2 regions of the Janthinobacterium algoris genome follow, and region 1 is predicted to be linked to the other one. Evidence: predicted binding sites of a transcription regulator. Region 1 holds the regulator's gene; the other holds the start of a gene.
The links. The regulator FNR, encoded in region 1, switches genes on or off when oxygen is low (the NO sensors DNR and NnrR bind a similar motif). The targets are predictions, from matches to a motif close to TTGATNNNNATCAA.
Positions count from the first base shown of each region.

Region 2: the regulator FNR is predicted to act here: its motif matches at 6,144-6,157, upstream of ACQ4W7_RS12435 (universal stress protein).

Region 1 is NZ_JBNYXZ010000003.1:59,098-67,046, reverse strand. It holds gene ACQ4W7_RS05245 (TOBE domain-containing protein) at 1-388, shown strand, start outside; gene ACQ4W7_RS05240 (response regulator) at 390-3,464, opposite strand; gene fnr (fumarate/nitrate reduction transcriptional regulator Fnr) at 3,704-4,462, shown strand; gene ACQ4W7_RS05230 (FixH family protein) at 4,466-4,990, opposite strand; gene ccoG (cytochrome c oxidase accessory protein CcoG) at 5,045-6,427, opposite strand; gene ccoP (cytochrome-c oxidase, cbb3-type subunit III) at 6,432-7,352, opposite strand; gene ACQ4W7_RS05215 (cbb3-type cytochrome oxidase subunit 3) at 7,345-7,548, opposite strand; gene ccoO (cytochrome-c oxidase, cbb3-type subunit II) at 7,550-7,949, opposite strand, start outside.
Region 2 is NZ_JBNYXZ010000007.1:106,182-114,130, forward strand. It holds gene ACQ4W7_RS12400 (serine hydrolase domain-containing protein) at 1-879, shown strand, start outside; gene ACQ4W7_RS12405 (transporter substrate-binding domain-containing protein) at 988-1,818, shown strand; gene ACQ4W7_RS12410 (amino acid ABC transporter permease) at 1,839-2,516, shown strand; gene ACQ4W7_RS12415 (amino acid ABC transporter permease) at 2,516-3,208, shown strand; gene ACQ4W7_RS12420 (amino acid ABC transporter ATP-binding protein) at 3,205-3,948, shown strand; gene ACQ4W7_RS12425 (hypothetical protein) at 4,051-4,617, shown strand; gene ACQ4W7_RS12430 (hypothetical protein) at 4,814-5,173, shown strand; gene ACQ4W7_RS12435 (universal stress protein) at 5,194-6,060, opposite strand; gene phbB (acetoacetyl-CoA reductase) at 6,230-6,976, shown strand; gene ACQ4W7_RS12445 (TraR/DksA family transcriptional regulator) at 7,135-7,506, opposite strand; gene ACQ4W7_RS12450 (VOC family protein) at 7,615-7,949, opposite strand, start outside.

The DNA of each region.
Region 1 (7,949 bases):
TGAAATGAAACAGGGCGCCGTCAACGATGAAGTCACCCTGGCATTGCCAGGCGGCCAGCACATCGTGGCCATCGTCACGCAGGGCAGCAGCGAAAGCCTGGGCCTGGTGCCGGGCGCGGAAGCGTTTGCGCTGATCAAGGCGTCGTCGATCATCCTCGTGCTCGATGGCGAAGGAGCGCGCTTTTCCGCGCGCAACCAATTGGCCGGACTGGTGACGCGCGTGCAGACGGGCGCCGTCAACACGGAAGTGGTGCTGGACTTGCCGCGTGGCGGCACGATCGCTGCCATCATCACGAACCAGAGCAGCACCGACCTGGGCATTGAGATCGGCAGCAAGGTGACGGCTATATTTAAGGCTTCCAGCGTGATTCTGGGCGTACCGGCCTGATTTAATCTTGTAAGCGCGCCAGCCACTCCCGCGCGGCGGCCAGCGCCTGCTCGAGTTCCTGCGCCGTGTGCGCCAGCAGCGCCGGCACCTCGTCCAGGCGGCCCGCGTCGATGGCTTCCTCGGTGGCAAACGCGGCGCGGATCAGGCGCTTCGTGCCCAGCGTACCGACGGAACCGCGCACGCCGTGCAGGATGCGCGCCACGTCGCTGTGGCGGTCCTCCTGCAACGCTGTTTCGGCGTCGCGCGCGGGCGTCATGCCCTTGTTCAGCGCGTCTTCCACCATGCGCCGCAGCACGCCGCGCCCCTTTGCATCGCGCCCCATCACGCGCATCAGCGGCGCCATGGAAAACACTTCCTCATCGGCAACGGGCGCCGGCTCGGCCGTCTGCACTTGCGGGCGCTTGGGCAGGTGGCGCAGGATGACTTCCATCATCTCTTCCACCACCACGGGCTTGGCGATGAAATCGCTGATGCCGGCCGTCATACAGCGCTCGCGCTCGGACGCCAGCACGCCGGCAGTCATGGCGATCACGGGCAGGCTCAAACGCAGTTCCGTGCGGATGATGTGGGTGGCGCTGAAACCGTCCATGATGGGCATCTGCATGTCCATCAGCACGATGTCGTAGCGCAGCGCCTCCGTGCGCAGCCGTTCCACGGCTTGCAAGCCGTCGCCCACCACGTCCAAAGTGGCGCCCATGTGCTCGAGGATGCCGCGCGCCACGGCCTGGTTCAAATGATTGTCTTCCACCAGCAGGAAATGCGCGCCGGCCAGCTCCGTGCCCAGCGGCTGGTGCAAGATGCGCTGCTCGCCGCCGTCGTTCTTGGTGATCAGCGCCTGGTGCAGGGCATCGAACAGGCTCGATCCCGTGATCGGCTTCATCAGCACGACATCGGCCTCGGCGGCGCTGGAAATTTCCTCCAGGTGATTGCGCGCGAAGGCGTTGACCATGACCACGATGGGCTGGCGTTGGCCGATGGCCGCCTGGCGAATGGCCTTGGCCGTGGCCAGGCCGTCCATGACGGGCATGTGCCAGTCTGCCAGCACCACGTCGTAGGGTTGCTGCTGCGCCAGGCGTTCGCGGTACAGTTCGATGGCGGCAAAGCCGGAGTCCACTTCGTCGGCCAGCCAGCCCCACGCCTCGATCAGCTTGACGATCAGTTCGCGGGTGGTGCGGTTATCGTCGGCCACCAGCAGGCGCAGCTGGCCCAAGGCCGGCGTGCGCCGCGTTTCGGCCGGCTGCGCCAGCATGTCGAACGGCACGCTGAACCAGAAGCGGCTGCCCTTGCCTTCGCTGCTGGCGACGGCGATGTCGCCGCCCATCATGTGGATCAGCTGCTTGCTGATGGCCAGGCCCAGGCCCGTGCCGCCGAAGCGCCGCGTGATGCTCTGGTCGCCCTGTGAAAACGCGGAAAACAGCTGCTGTTGCTGCAGCTCCGTCATGCCGATGCCCGTGTCGCGCACTTCGAAGCGCAGCCAGGCGCGCCCGTTTTCGCTCTCGGCCAGACTGACGGCCACCACCACTTCGCCGCTCTCGGTGAACTTGATGGCATTGCCGGCCAGGTTGACGAGAATCTGCTGCAGGCGCTGGGCGTCGCCTACCAGGCGCCGCGGCACGTCGGGTTCGACGGCGATGGCCAGTTCCAGCTCCTTTTCGCCCGCATTCATGGTCATCGTCGTGGCCAGGGTATTCATGACTTCGTCGAGATCGAATTCGACGGGCGACAATTCCATGCGGCGCGCCTCGATCTTCGAATAATCGAGCACGTCGTTGAGGATGCCCAGCAGCGACTGGCCCGCCACGCGCACCATGGTCAGATACTTGCGCTGTTCCGTATCGAGCTTGGTATTGCCCAGCAAGTACACCATGCCCAGCACGGCATTCAGGGGCGTGCGGATTTCATGGCTCATGTTGGCCACGAAATCGCTCTTCGCGCGGTTGGCCGCCTCGGCCCGGTCACGCTCCTGTTCCAGCTCTGCCGCGCGCGATTCGAGCTCCTGCTGCAGGCGGTCGCGTTCGCTCATCAGGCCGTTGAACGCTTCCGTCAGTTCGCCGATCTCGTCGCGCTGCTGCACCGGCACGGGAGTGAAGCGGTTGCCGCTGGTGCGCAGGGCCAGCAGGGTGTCGCGCAGGCGTACCAGCGGCGACAGCAGGCGCACGGTGACCCAGCCCAGAACAAAAGCAGCCAGCAGCGAAGCGAGGATGCTCCACAGTACCAGCCGGTACAGTACGCCATCGAAGGGTTCGAAGGCATCCTCGACGGGCAGCGAGGCACCCAGCAGCCAGTTCACGGATTTCAGGCGCTTGAAGCTGTTGACGGCCGTGATGCCGCGGTTGTTGGTGCTGACCATGCTGCCTTCGCCATCTTCCTTCAGCAACTGCGTGGTCGTCAGGTTGGCGTTCGGCTGGCGCGGCTGCAGCAAACGGCTGGTGTCGGGATGCAGCACGTAGCGCGGCACGGCGCCGCGCGTGAGGATGAAGTAATAGCCGCTCTTGCTGATCTTTTCCGAGCGCAGGCGTCCCAGCAGGTTATCCTTGTACAGGCGCAGCACGCCAATCACCACGCCGGCCACCTGGCCATCGGCGGTGAGCACGGGCGCCACCATCTGCACGATGGGCATGCCGCTTGATTTGCCCAGCATCGGCTCGGTGATCATGGGCTGGCGCGTGCGCACGACGGTTTGGAAGTATTCGCGCTCGCCGACGTTGATGCCGGCGCGTCCCGCGACCCGCGGCATGTCGGCCACGATGGCGCCTTGCGCATCGAGCACCAGCACGTCGTCGAACAGCACCAGCATCGCGCGGCGCGCATAGTATTCGCGCAATTGGGCGGGCTGGGCGATCAATTCCGGCGGCTGCTGCCTGGCCGTCAGCGCGACGATCTGCAGCAGCATGCCCAGCTTGTCGTCGAGCTCGGCAGCGGTGCGGGTGATCAGGGCTGATTGCTGGCTCAGCAGCACTTTGGTGAAGTCGGCGCGCATGTGCTGCACCTGGATCATGGTGACCAGCGCGATCATGGCGATCGAGGTCAGGCTGGTGGCTAGCGCGACTTTTGCTTTAATGCCGAGAGGCTTCATGATTTCCTTTTCAGTACCGGGCGGCACAGGCGGCAGATAATGCTGTCAGGAATTTTCCTATCAATACCCGAGCTTGGCAAGCGGCGCGGCGCAAATTGCCCTCCCCGCATGGGCTTTTGACGATGTTGCCATATAATTAAAGTCAGAACGTCGTTTATTCAGCGCAATTGCGGTGAAATTGGCACACGGCAACCGTGTATGCAGTAAACTTGTTATTGCATTTTCTAAAAGGTATTAACATGACTGAAGCGCTACTCACTCCCACCTTGCCCATAGTGAACGTGGAAGCGTTGCGTGCGCGATGCTCGACCTGCAGCATGCATCAATTGTGCCTGCCGATGGGTCTCGATGTGGGCGATATGGACAGGCTGGACCAGATCATCGGCCGCCGCCGCAAGATCGTGCGCGGCGCCTCGCTGTTCCGCATCGGCGACTCGTTCCAGAACCTGTATGCGATCCGCCTGGGGCACTTCAAGACGTACCAGATCAATCCGGGTGGCGAAGAGCAGGTGACGGGTTTCCAGATGGCCGGCGAACTGCTGGGCATGGACGCCATCAGCGCCGACCGCCACCACTGTAATGCCGTGGCGCTGGAAGACAGCGAAGTCTGTGAAATACCGTTTTCCAGCCTGGAACAATTGCTGGGCAATATGCCGACCCTGTTGCGCCATTTCCACCGCATGATGAGCCAGGAAATCACGCGCGAGCAAAGCGTGATGCTGTTGCTGGGTAATATGCAGGCGACGCAGCGTTTTGCCGCCTTTATCGTCAACCTGGCCTCACGCTATGAAGCGCGCGGCTATTCGGCCAGCAAATTTCAGTTGCGCATGTCGCGCGAGGAAATTGGCAATTACCTGGGGCTGACCATCGAGAGCGTCAGCCGTCTGCTGTCGAAGTTCAAGAAGGAAGGCTGGCTGCGCGTCTCGAATCGAGAAATTGAAATCTTGCAGCCCGCCAAGTTGAAAGCCATTACGGCTGGTACCGACGTCTGCAAGTAAGCTTTACAGCTCTGCGTCAGCATGCAGCGCGATGCTGCGCTGCAGGGGCCAGGTCCAGATGCCGGACAGGCGCCACTCGCGTTTATCGTTTTCCACCAGCACTTGCCAGCGGCTGCGCTCAAGCATCGGCAGCGCTACCGAGAAGTTGCCGGCCGCATCGGGCTGCACCAGCAGCTTGATATCCTTTTCCGGCAAGGTCGCATGCGCCAGATGCAGCTGCAGCGGACCCTGGTAAGCCTTGCCGAAGCTGTGCACGGAACCACTGAGGCGCGCGTGCGCCACATCATAGGATAAGCTGGTATCCATTGCCAGGTTGCTGGCGATCGTGTCGCGCTTCAAATCCTGGTTGATTGCCTTGCCCTGCTTGTAATAGTCGCCCACCACCAGCGCATCGGGCTGCGTAAACGCGATATAGCCCATGAAGCTGCCGACGACCACGGACAGGCCTGGGCCGATCATCAGCAGCCAAGGCCAGCGATGCTTGTACCACGGTGCAACGGGTGCTTGCAGCTTGAGACTGTCGGACATGATATTTCTCCTGTTTGATCAGCCAGTCCCCATGCGGGGACTGGCCTTCCTACATTAGCGCGGCACGATGAATACCGCGCTTTCACGTACATGCAGCGATGGGTCGTCCAGCGAGTGCAATTCGATCGCAATCTTGTTCGAGCCCTTTTCGCCGACCCCGTGCGGCACGCGCAGGCGGATCGGCCAGCCCAGCGTTTCCGTCGGCTGCAACATCACTTCTTCGCGCGTCAGCAAGGTCAGGCCCGGCAAGCCGGAGACGCTGATTTTAAAATGCTGGCTTTGCTCCGAGGTGTTCATGATCTGCAGGCGGTAGACGTTTTCGATCATGCCGTCTTCCACTTCGCGTCCCATCGAACCGCGGTCGCGGATCACGTCCATTTTCAGGGGCGTGCGCAAGGCCAGCGAAGTACACACGGCGATGATGATCAAAGCCAGGATGGAAGTGTAGATCAGCACGCGCGGGCGCATGGCGCGCTGGCGTATCTGCTTCGAATTGAAGTTGTTTTCCATCGCATGGTCGGTACTGTAGCGTATCAAGCCCCGTGGCCGCTCGACTTTGTCCATCACGCTGTTGCAGGCATCGACGCAGGCGGCGCAACCGATGCATTCATACTGCAGGCCGTTACGGATATCGATGCCGGTCGGACACACCTGCACGCACAGGGTGCAGTCGATGCAATCGCCCAGCTTGTCGTTGTTGCCGGCCTTCTTGCTCATGGCGCCACGCGGTTCGCCGCGCTTGGTATCGTAGGTGATGATCAGCGTGTCCTGGTCGAACATGGCGCTCTGGAAGCGTGCGTAGGGGCACATGTATTTGCACACCTGCTCGCGCAGCCAGCCCGCGTTGCCGTAGGTTGCCAGGCTGTAGAACAAGACCCAGAACCATTCCCAGGGACCGAAATTCAAGGTGGTCACCGCCTGCGCCAGTTCCTTGATCGGCGTGAAGTAGCCGACAAAGGTAAAGCCCGTCCACAGGGCGATGGCGCCCCACACCAGGTGCTTGGCCGTCTTCTTGAAGGCCTTGCGCACGGAGGGACCCTGCTTGTCGAGGGCCATGCGCGCGCTGCGCGTGCCTTCGATGCGGCGTTCGACCCACAGGAAGATTTCCGTGTATACCGTTTGCGGGCAAGAGAACCCGCACCACACCCGCCCGGCAATGGCCGTGACGAGGAACAACAAATACGCACAGATGATCAGCAGGGCCGCCAGATAGATGAAATCCTGGGGCCACAGCACGACGCCGAAAATGTAGAACTTGCGCGTGGTCAAATCGAACAGCAGGGCTTGCCTGCCATTCCAGGTCAACCACGGCAAGCCGTAGAACGCCAGCTGGGTAAGCCATACGCATACCCATCGCCAGGTAGCGTAGCGTCCTTTGGCCTCGCGAGGGTAGATTTGCTCGCGGGCCGCATACATCTTGATGACTTGAGGTTCCATTACATCATTTCACGGGCGTCTGGGGATTCGACAGGCTCCAGACATAGGCCGACAGCACGTGTACCTTGGACTCGCCGAGGAAATCGCTGAAGGCCGGCATGGTGTTGCTGCGTCCCTTGCGTACGGTTTCCATGATGGTATCGGCACTGCCGCCATACAGCCAGATCTTGTCCGTCAGATTCGGCGAACCCAGCATCGGGTTGCCCTTCGCATCGGCGCCATGACAGGCCATGCAGGCGCCGAACTTGGCTTTGCCCAACACCGACTTGACGGGATCCGAGGTGGAACCGGACAGGCTCAGCACATAGTGGGCCACGTTCTCGACATCCTTTTCGGAGCCCAGGGCGGCGCCCATCGGTGGCATCTGCCCATTGCGGCCGTGCAGGATGGTGGTCTTGATGATGTCAGGTTCGCCGCCATACAGCCAGTCCTTGTCGGTCAGGTTGGGGAAGCCCTTGTTGCCGCGCGCATCCGAACCGTGGCATTGCGCGCAGTAAGTCAGGAACAAACGCTGGCCGATGGCTTGCGCCTGCGGATCGGCGGCCACCGTCTTCAAGTCCTGGCTCAGGTACTTGTTGAACAGGGGGCCGTAGTCGGCTTCCGCCTTCTTCAGCTCTTCCTCGTACTGGCCAGTCGATTTCCAGCCCAGGCTGCCGGCATAGTTGCCCAGGCCCGGATACAGGAACAGATACGCCAGGGCGAAGACGATGGTGATGTAGAACAACCACATCCACCAGCGCGGCATTGGCGTGTTGAGTTCCTTCAAGTCCTCGTCCCAGACGTGGCCCGTGGTGCCGTCGGCAGGGGCGCCGTCGACCACTTTGATTTTCGACTGCGAGTACAGCAGCACGCCGCAGCCGATGATGCCCAGCAAGGACAGCACGATAATGTAGATATTCCAGAAGCCATTGGTAAAGTCAGCCATGGTTGCGCTCCTTTGCCACGCTCATCTCGGCCTCGGCCGGATAGTCCAATGCGTCATCGGCGAACGGCAGGCGTGCCGCCGCGTCGAAGTCGCTGTTGCTGCGGCTGAACGTCCACCACAGGATGCCTACGAACGTCGTAAAGGAAACCACCGTCATGACGCTGCTGGCGCTGTCAAACAGGTTTTCGATTGCCATGCTAATTCCTTGTTTTGATTAATGTACCGAGGCCTTGCAGATAGGCGACCAGGGCGTCTTCTTCCGTCTTGTCCTGCAGCTGCGCCGGGCCGGCGGTGATTTCCGCATCGCTGTACGGCTGTCCCAGGCGTTGCAGGGCGCGCATCTTCGGCATGATGTCGTCAGGCACCAGCTTGGTCTTCGCCAGCCATGGGTAGGCCGGCATATTCGACTCGGGCACCACGTCGCGCGGGTTGTTCAAGTGCGTGCGGTGCCATTCATCGCTGTAGCGGGCGCCCACGCGGGCCAGGTCCGGCCCCGTACGCTTGGAACCCCACTGGAACGGACGGTCATACACGAACTCGCCAGCGACCGAATAGTGGCCATAGCGTTCCGTTTCCGCGCGCAGCGGACGTACCATC
Region 2 (7,949 bases), on a different contig from region 1:
GCCTTTACGCAAATCAACCGGCAAGCGCTGGCGCCGGAGGCCGGGGCGGCACGCGCTTTCATCGACGCCGCCCGCCATCCCGCCGGCGGCAGCGTTTTCCTGGCAGCCGGCGCCAGCATGGCCATCCAGCTGCGTCAGTCGGGCGTCGACCTGGACACCTATTCGCGTGGCGGCGCGCTGGCATTTGCGCGCGACTATATTCTGTTGTCGCAAGGTGCGGCGGGCGCCACCTTGCCCCGCTTCGAGCCCGCTTTCGAGCAAGCCATCGTGGCCCTGGCCGCCAGCTGGGACCGCACCGCCGCCATCGCCTGGCCGGCCGCCTCCGCCTCCCTTCCCGCACTCGATAGCCAACTGCGCGCAGCCTTCCGCGGCCAGCGCGCCTATCCCGATTTCGTGCCCGAGCTGCAGGAACTGGCGCAAGCGTCGGCCGCGCGCGGCGAGGCGGAATCAGCGCTGGCGGCCAGCAGCCTGGCAGTGGCACTGTATCCGCTCAGCGACCGCGCACATGCGCTGCAGGGCTTGACCTTGCTGCGCGCCGGCAAGACGGAATCCGCCCTCGCCGCCCTGCGCCTGGCGCTGTCGCGCGACCCGCTGGGCGCAGCCAGTCCTGCGGCGCTGAATCTGGAAGCCTACCGCTTGAAAGGCAGCGGCGCCGTCGCGCAAGGCATGGCCGTGCTGCAGGCGGCTGTCAGCCTGCATCCGCGCGACGCGAATTTACAGGATAGCCTGGCCGAGTTTTATGTTGAGCAAGGCTTGCGTCCGCAGGCCGTCGCGGCTTACCGGCAGGCACTGCAGCTCGATCCCCGCTATCCGGGCGCCGTGGGGGCCAAGGCGGCGATCCTGCGCCTGGGTGGCGAGACGAAGGCGCTGGCGCCTTAGATGACGGCTTAGATGAATTCTTCATATGCAAGGGTGAAAAGATTCCTTTTTGGAAATAAGCGCGTTGCGGTTTAATGGCGGCATTCATTACGCCACCAGAGGAATCCCATGCAGACCCGTCTTCATTTCGCCGCGCTTCTTTTCACCTCCATCGCCTTCACGCAGGTGGCGCAAGCGGACCAGCTGGCCGCCATCAAGGCGAAAGGCGAGCTGGTCTGCGGCACCCTGGGCACGGACGAGCCGAACAGTTTCATCGACGCCAAGTCGCGCCAGCTGGTTGGCTATGAAGTGGACCTGTGCCGCGCCATCGCCCAGGGCCTCGGCGTCAAACCGGTGATCAAACAGCTGGCCGTGGCTGCCCGCATTCCCGAATTGCAGCAAGGCCGCATCGATATCCTGACGGCGTCCCTGACGCATAACAAGGAACGCGAAGCGCTGATCGATTTTTCCCTGTCGACGTTTTACACGGGCCAGCGCGTGCTGGTGAAGAAAAGCAGCAATATCACGACGGTCGCTGGCCTGGCCGGCAAGAAAGTGCTGACCGTCAAGGGCGGCACGCAGGAACCGAATATCCGCAAGGCCGTGCCCGGCGTGGACGTGGTGACGTTCGAGACGGCGGGCCAGGCCTACCTGGGCTTGCAGCAAGGCAAGGGCGTTGGCTATGTCGACGATGAAGTCTCGCTGCTGAACAACTACGCCAAGCTGGGCGCCGCGCAAAAGGACTATATTGTGCTGCCGCAAAACATCAGCCAGGAAGTGTTTGCCTTCGGCATTCGCAAGGGTGAGACGGGCGTGAAGACGGCTGTCGACCAGGTGCTGCGCGGACTGGAAAAGTCGGGCGAGGCAGAAAAACTGTTCTTCAAATGGTATGGCCCGACGAGCAATGTCAAGTTTCAAAAACGTACTTTCAAGATCGAATCGGACAAGATCGACGCCTGAATTTAGCCTGACTCTTCCGCATGTTTGATCTGAACTTTTTGCTGTCCGGCGACTACCGCGACTGGCTGGTCTCCGGCTTGCTGCTGTCCTTGCAACTGATGGGCATCACCTTGCTGCTGGCCTTGCCGCTGGCGTGTGGCGTGGCCATGCTGCGCCTCGCCCCGTCGCGCCTGCTCAACGGGCTGGGCGCCGCGTACGTCGAGCTGATCCGCAACGTGCCCTTGCTGGCCCACTTCCTGTTCTGGTATTTCGGCGCGCCCGAATTGCTGCCCGACACGTGGAAGGAACGCTTGTATGCCGGCAATATCGAGGCCGTCAGCGCCATCACCGCCCTGACCTTGTACACGGCCGCCTACATGGCGGAAGATATCCGTAGCGGCATCCGCGCCATTCCTGTCCAGCAATTCGAGGCGGGACGGGCGCTGGGCTTCAGTTTTCTCGCCACCATGCGCCTGTGCATCGTGCCGCAGGCGCTGCGGCTGGCCGCGCCACCGTTGCTGTCGCAAACCCTGAACCTGTGGCAAAACACCAGTATCGCCACCGTCATTGGCGTGGCCGAGCTGATGTACCAGACGCAGCGCGTGGAAGCGGCTTCGTTCCGCAGCGTCGAGGCGTTCGTCTTTGCCGGCGTGGCCTACCTGGCCGTCTCCTTGCTGATCGCCAGCCTGGCGGCCTTGCTGCAAAGGAAGGTGTCCTGATGCTGGAACTCATCGACGATTACTGGCTGTATTTTCTCGTTGGCCGCTATCCCGAGGGACCGCTGGGCGGCCTGGCGCTGACGGTGCTGCTGGCCAGCCTGGCGCTGGTGCTCAGCCTGCCGTTCGGCTTGCTGCTGGGCCTGGCACGCCTGAGTCCCTGGCGCCTGCTGCGCTGGCCTGTGGCTGCGCTGATCCACGTGGTGCGGGGCATCCCCTTGCTGCTGGTCATCTTCTGGGCCTATTTCTTCCTGCCCAGCATCACGGGGCACGAAAGCGGGCAATTCGGCACCATGCTGGCCGCCCTCGTCATCTTCGACGGCATGTATTTGGCGGAAATTGTGCGCGCCGGCGTGCAAGCCGTGCCACGCGGACAGGTGGAGGCGGCCCGTTCGCTGGGCTTGAACTATCTGGACAGCATGCGTACGGTGGTGTTGCCGCAGGCAATGCGCCATATGCTGCCCTCGCTGGTGAACCAGTTCGTCTCGACCATCAAGGAAACCTCGCTGGGCACCATCATCGGCCTGGCCGAAGTGTCGTTCATCGCCTCGCAAGTCAATGGCCTGGTGCTGACCAAGCCCGTGCAAGTGTATTTCCTGCTGGGCATGACGTATTTTGTTTTGTGTTTCAGCCTGTCGCGCGCCGCCTTCTGGCTCGAGCGGCGCCAGGCACGACTCCTGAAAGCGGCTGCATGATTAGCTTTGACAACGTCAACAAATACTATGGCGACTATCACGCCTTGAGCGGCATCAATGAACACGTCGCCAAGGGCGAAGTACTGGTGGTGTGCGGGCCGTCAGGCTCCGGCAAGTCGACCCTGATCCGCGCCATCAATCGCCTGGAGGCGATCGCTTCGGGCCGCATCACGGTGGCGGGCCAGGATATCCATGCGCCGGGGCTGGATGTGAACGCCTTCCGCTCGCACATCGGTTTTGTGTTCCAGCAATTCAACCTGTTTCCACACTTGTCCGTGCTGGACAATTGCGCGCTGGCGCCGCAGCACTTGCGCGGTCTTACCCGGCGCGAAGCGGAAGAGCGGGCGCTGGCCTTGCTGGAGCGCGTGGGGCTGGCGCACAAGGCGCGCGCCATGCCGGCGGCACTCTCGGGTGGCCAGCAGCAGCGCGTGGCGATTGCCCGCGCGCTGGCCATGCAGCCGCCGCTGATGCTGTTTGATGAACCCACCAGCGCCTTGGACCCGGAAATGGTGGGCGAAGTGCTGCAAGTGATGCGCGATCTGGCGCAGGGCGGCATGACGATGGTGTGCGTCACGCACGAGATGGGTTTCGCGCGCGAAGTGGCGGACCGCGTCTGGTTCATGGACCACGGAGAAGTGCTGGAGCGGGCTGCGCCCGAGGATTTCTTTGCGCGGCCGCAACATGCGCGCGCACAACAATTTCTGTCCGATATACGCAGTCCGTTCGGTGTATCCGCATGAGTGAGCGGCTATGTGCGTAAGCGAACGGTATGCTGGCGCTGTCCGGCGCACGCTATCCTGGTGGCGCATGGTGCGCCCGCAGCCGACCAGGAGGGCAGTATCATGTCACGCATCATCGCAGGTCATTTTCAGTTGCAGGAACAGATCGACGCCGCGCGCGCCGCCCTGAACCAGGCGGGCTTTCCCGACAGCCGCATCAGCGCCTTCTTTGTCAACCAGCCGGGCCAGCATGATTTGCATGCGCTCGGTGGCGACCGCGACATGTCGCCCGGCGCCAAAGAGACGCCGGAAGGCGTGGTGGAAGGCGTGGCCGTGGGCGCTGTGGTAGGCGCCGGCATCGGCGCCGCCGCCACCCTGGCGACAGGGTCGCTGGGTCCGGTAGTGGGGGCGCTGGTGGGCGCCCACGTGGGCTCGCTCTACAGTTTCAACAAGATGAAGGAGGCGGGTGAAGCCGAAAAGCATGGTGAGAACAACGGCGAAAACCGCCGCCAGCCCCGGCATCCGGGCATGCTGATCGCCGTCGCGCTGGGCGGCCTCGACGAGCGCGAACGGGCGCTCGAGGCGCTGCACCGGCTCGGCGCCGAGCATATCGAGGAAGCGGAAGGCACGATTGCCAATGGCGACTGGCACGACTTCGATCCGCTCAGCATTCCCGTGCTGGTGGCGTGAATCGGCGCACCCGCCGTGCCATATGCATATATGCCGCGCCGCACGGAATTTAGGTATGATACTTGTCAGTATTCGTAATTATTGGTAAACAATGCCGACAGGGATAGTTTCCGTGCGCCCGAAGTGATACTGGACCAAGGTGACTGCCTGTAGTACTTGCCTCGCATGCTAACGAGTATGAATAGGAGGGCGCGTCATGACACAGGCATGGTTCATTCTGACACGGGCCGACGGGCGCGACATCTGCGCGCCCTCGCCGGCACAGCTGGCTGATGCGCTGGCCGAAGTCTATCGCGGCGGCGCCATCACGCCGGACGGCAGCCCGGCCGCTGTCCTGTTGCGCTTTGGCTACGACGATGGCTTGATGTATCAGGTCGAGGTCGCTAGCGGAGGCGAAGTCACTTTTGAAGAATGGTCGGACCGCGATTGCGAAATCGCGCTGGCCAGTCCGCGCCACATGTCGGCCCTGCCGCAGGGCGACGCGCTACAGCTGTGGCAGTGGCTGGCGCAGCGCCAGGTGGCCAAGATCCGCAGCCAGCCCTGGCAAGGGGCTTAGCCCGCTGCTTTCAACAGGCTCTAGTGCGCCATCAGCACGGGGATCGTCATGCGCTGCAAAATGGTGCGCGTGACGCCGCCCAGGATGGTTTCGCGCAGGCGCGAATGACCATACGCTCCCATCACCAGAAAGTCCGCCGACAGGTCCGCCGCCTGCGACAACAGCGCTTCGCCGATATCGCCGCGCCGTACGCCACCACCGTCGAGCAAATGCAGCCGCGCTTCCACGCCATGGCGCGCCAGGTAGTGCGTCAGCTCGGCGCCCGGCTGTTCGCCGTGTTCGGTGGCATGCACCTGGGCATCGAAGATGGCCACGTGGACTTGCGCGGCGCGCTGCAGCAGGGGCAGGGCGGCGGTCACGGCGCGGCTCGCTTCCTTGCTGGCATTCCAGGAAATGAGCACATTGCGCGCGGCCGCCGGCGGCGCCAGCAGGGGCAGTGGCGGCGCATACGGCACGATCAGCACGGGACGTCCCGAATGCAGCAGCACATAGGCGGGAAAGTCGCGCATCACGGACGGCGATTTATCCTTGGCATTGTATTGACTGATCACCACCAGGTCCGCATAGCGGGCCAGCAAGCTGATGCCGCCCGCCGCCTCGTCGTCGAGCACGCGCTGTTCGAACGAGGCGACGCCGGCCGCGCGCACCTGCGCCTCGAAACCGTCGAGTGCGCGCGTCGCCCGCTCTCTCAGGAAATTGAGGTGCAGACTCAGGTTGGGGTCGGCATCGAGGTCGGGCTGGTTCTGGTACAGCAGGCGTGACACGCCCGTCAGGGACACGCCCGTCAGGTGGCCACCGCAAGCCTGGGCGATGCTGGCGGCCGCTTCGATGCGGGCGGCGCGCCCGGCGCTGTCGTCAATGTGGAGCAATACGGTTTTATACGTCATGGCCTGGCCTCTCGCTGTGCACTAGCGGCCATTTTGGCACAGTCCGGGGTGTCGGCCGCGCACGACTGCATCAGGCTGAGCACTTGATCTGGCGCAAAGCTGGCGATAAAAACTGCTCCTACACTTGATCCCACGCAGAACAACCATAACAAGCGGGGGAGAGATAGCAATGAAGGAACAAAAGGTAGCGCTGGTCACGGGCGGCATGGGTGGCCTGGGCACGGCCTTGTGCCGGCGCCTGCATGCGGCGGGCTTTGCCGTCGTGGCGGCGCACACGCCTGGCAACGCGCGCGTGGAAAGCTGGCTCGACGAGCAGCAGGCGCAGCAGTATTATTTTCATCCGCTGGCCATCGACGTGGGCGATTTCGACGCCTGCAGCGTAGCCGTGGCACGCGTGCTTGGGCAGTTCGGCCGCATCGATGTGTTGGTCAATAACGCCGGTATCACGCGCGACCAGAGCATGCGCAAGATGGAATTGCCGCACTGGGCCGAGGTCATGCGCACCAATCTCGACAGCCTGTTCAACATGAGCAAGCAGGTGCTCGAACCGATGCTGGCCAACCGCTGGGGCCGCATCATCAACATCTCGTCCGTGAATGGCCAGAAGGGCGCGTTTGGCCAGTGCAACTACGCGGCCGCCAAGGCGGGCGTGCATGGCTTCAGCAAGGCGCTGGCACTGGAAGTGGCGCGCCACGGCATCACCGTCAACACCGTCTCGCCCGGTTACCTGCGCACGCAGATGGTGACAGCCGTGCCGGCCAATATCCTGGAAACGAAGATCCTGCCGCAGATTCCCCTGGGCCGCCTGGGCGAGCCGGACGAGGTGGCGGCCCTGGTGGCCTACCTGGCGTCCGACGAAGCGGCGTTCGTCACGGGCGCGAATATCGCCATCAATGGCGGGCAGCACATGAGTTAAGCAAGCGTAGAGCTTGCAGTAGGGCAATGGCAGTAGAGGAGACCCGTCCACCCAGCCGGCACACAGAGGCTGACGGGAAGACGAACAGCAGCATGGCAGCGCGGATGGAAAGCAGGGGGCGGGGCAGCGATGCCTTGCCCCCTTGCCGCAGCACCAGGTCAGCGCTGGTTTTTTTCCAGCCGCGTCTGGCAATCGATGCACAGGCGCGCCTCGGGGCGCGCATTCAGGCGAGACAGGCCGATGGCTTCGCCGCAGTTGTCGCACAGGCCATAGCTGCCATTGGCAGATTTGGCCAGCGCGTGCTTGATGATGGCCAGCTGCGCCAGGTTGTGCTCGGCCGCTTCGCTGACGAGGGCGTTCAAGGTGCGCACGCTGGCGTTGTCGGCAGGCGAGGCTTCTATTTCATTGAGCAGCGAGGCGCGCGCATCCGCCTCGGCAGCTTCGTTCTCGAGCTGTTCCAGCAACGCCAGCTTGCGTTGCTCCAGCACGCCCTGCAGGCGCTGCAACTGGTCTTGCGGCAATCCATTCATGGCTGTCCCCGATAGGAGTCTCTCCTACATGGTAGTCCAGGATTGGCCGCTCTGCTTGCGCTAATGCCCGCGCCGCGTTTGATGCGGCGCAGGCAGGCAAGGGCTGTTCTATGCTGGTTCTTTCAAGCAGTTGACCATCCAGGCCACGCCGAACTGGTCTTTCAGCATGCCGAAGCGTTTGGCCCAGAACGTTTCCTCCAATGGCATCTGGATGTTGCCGTCACGCGCGAGTGCGTCGAAAGCCCGTTCCGCTTCCTCCGGCGTGTCGAGGGTTAGGCAGACCGAGCAGCCACTCATGCCCTTGGCGCCATCCTCGGTGCAGCCGCCGTCCGAGCCCATCAGCATGGTGGCCCCCAGCTGCACGGAGCCATGCATGATCTTGTCGTACCAGTCTTCCTTGACTTGCTCCTGGCCTGGTGAGCCGCGATACGGCATCAGGCACA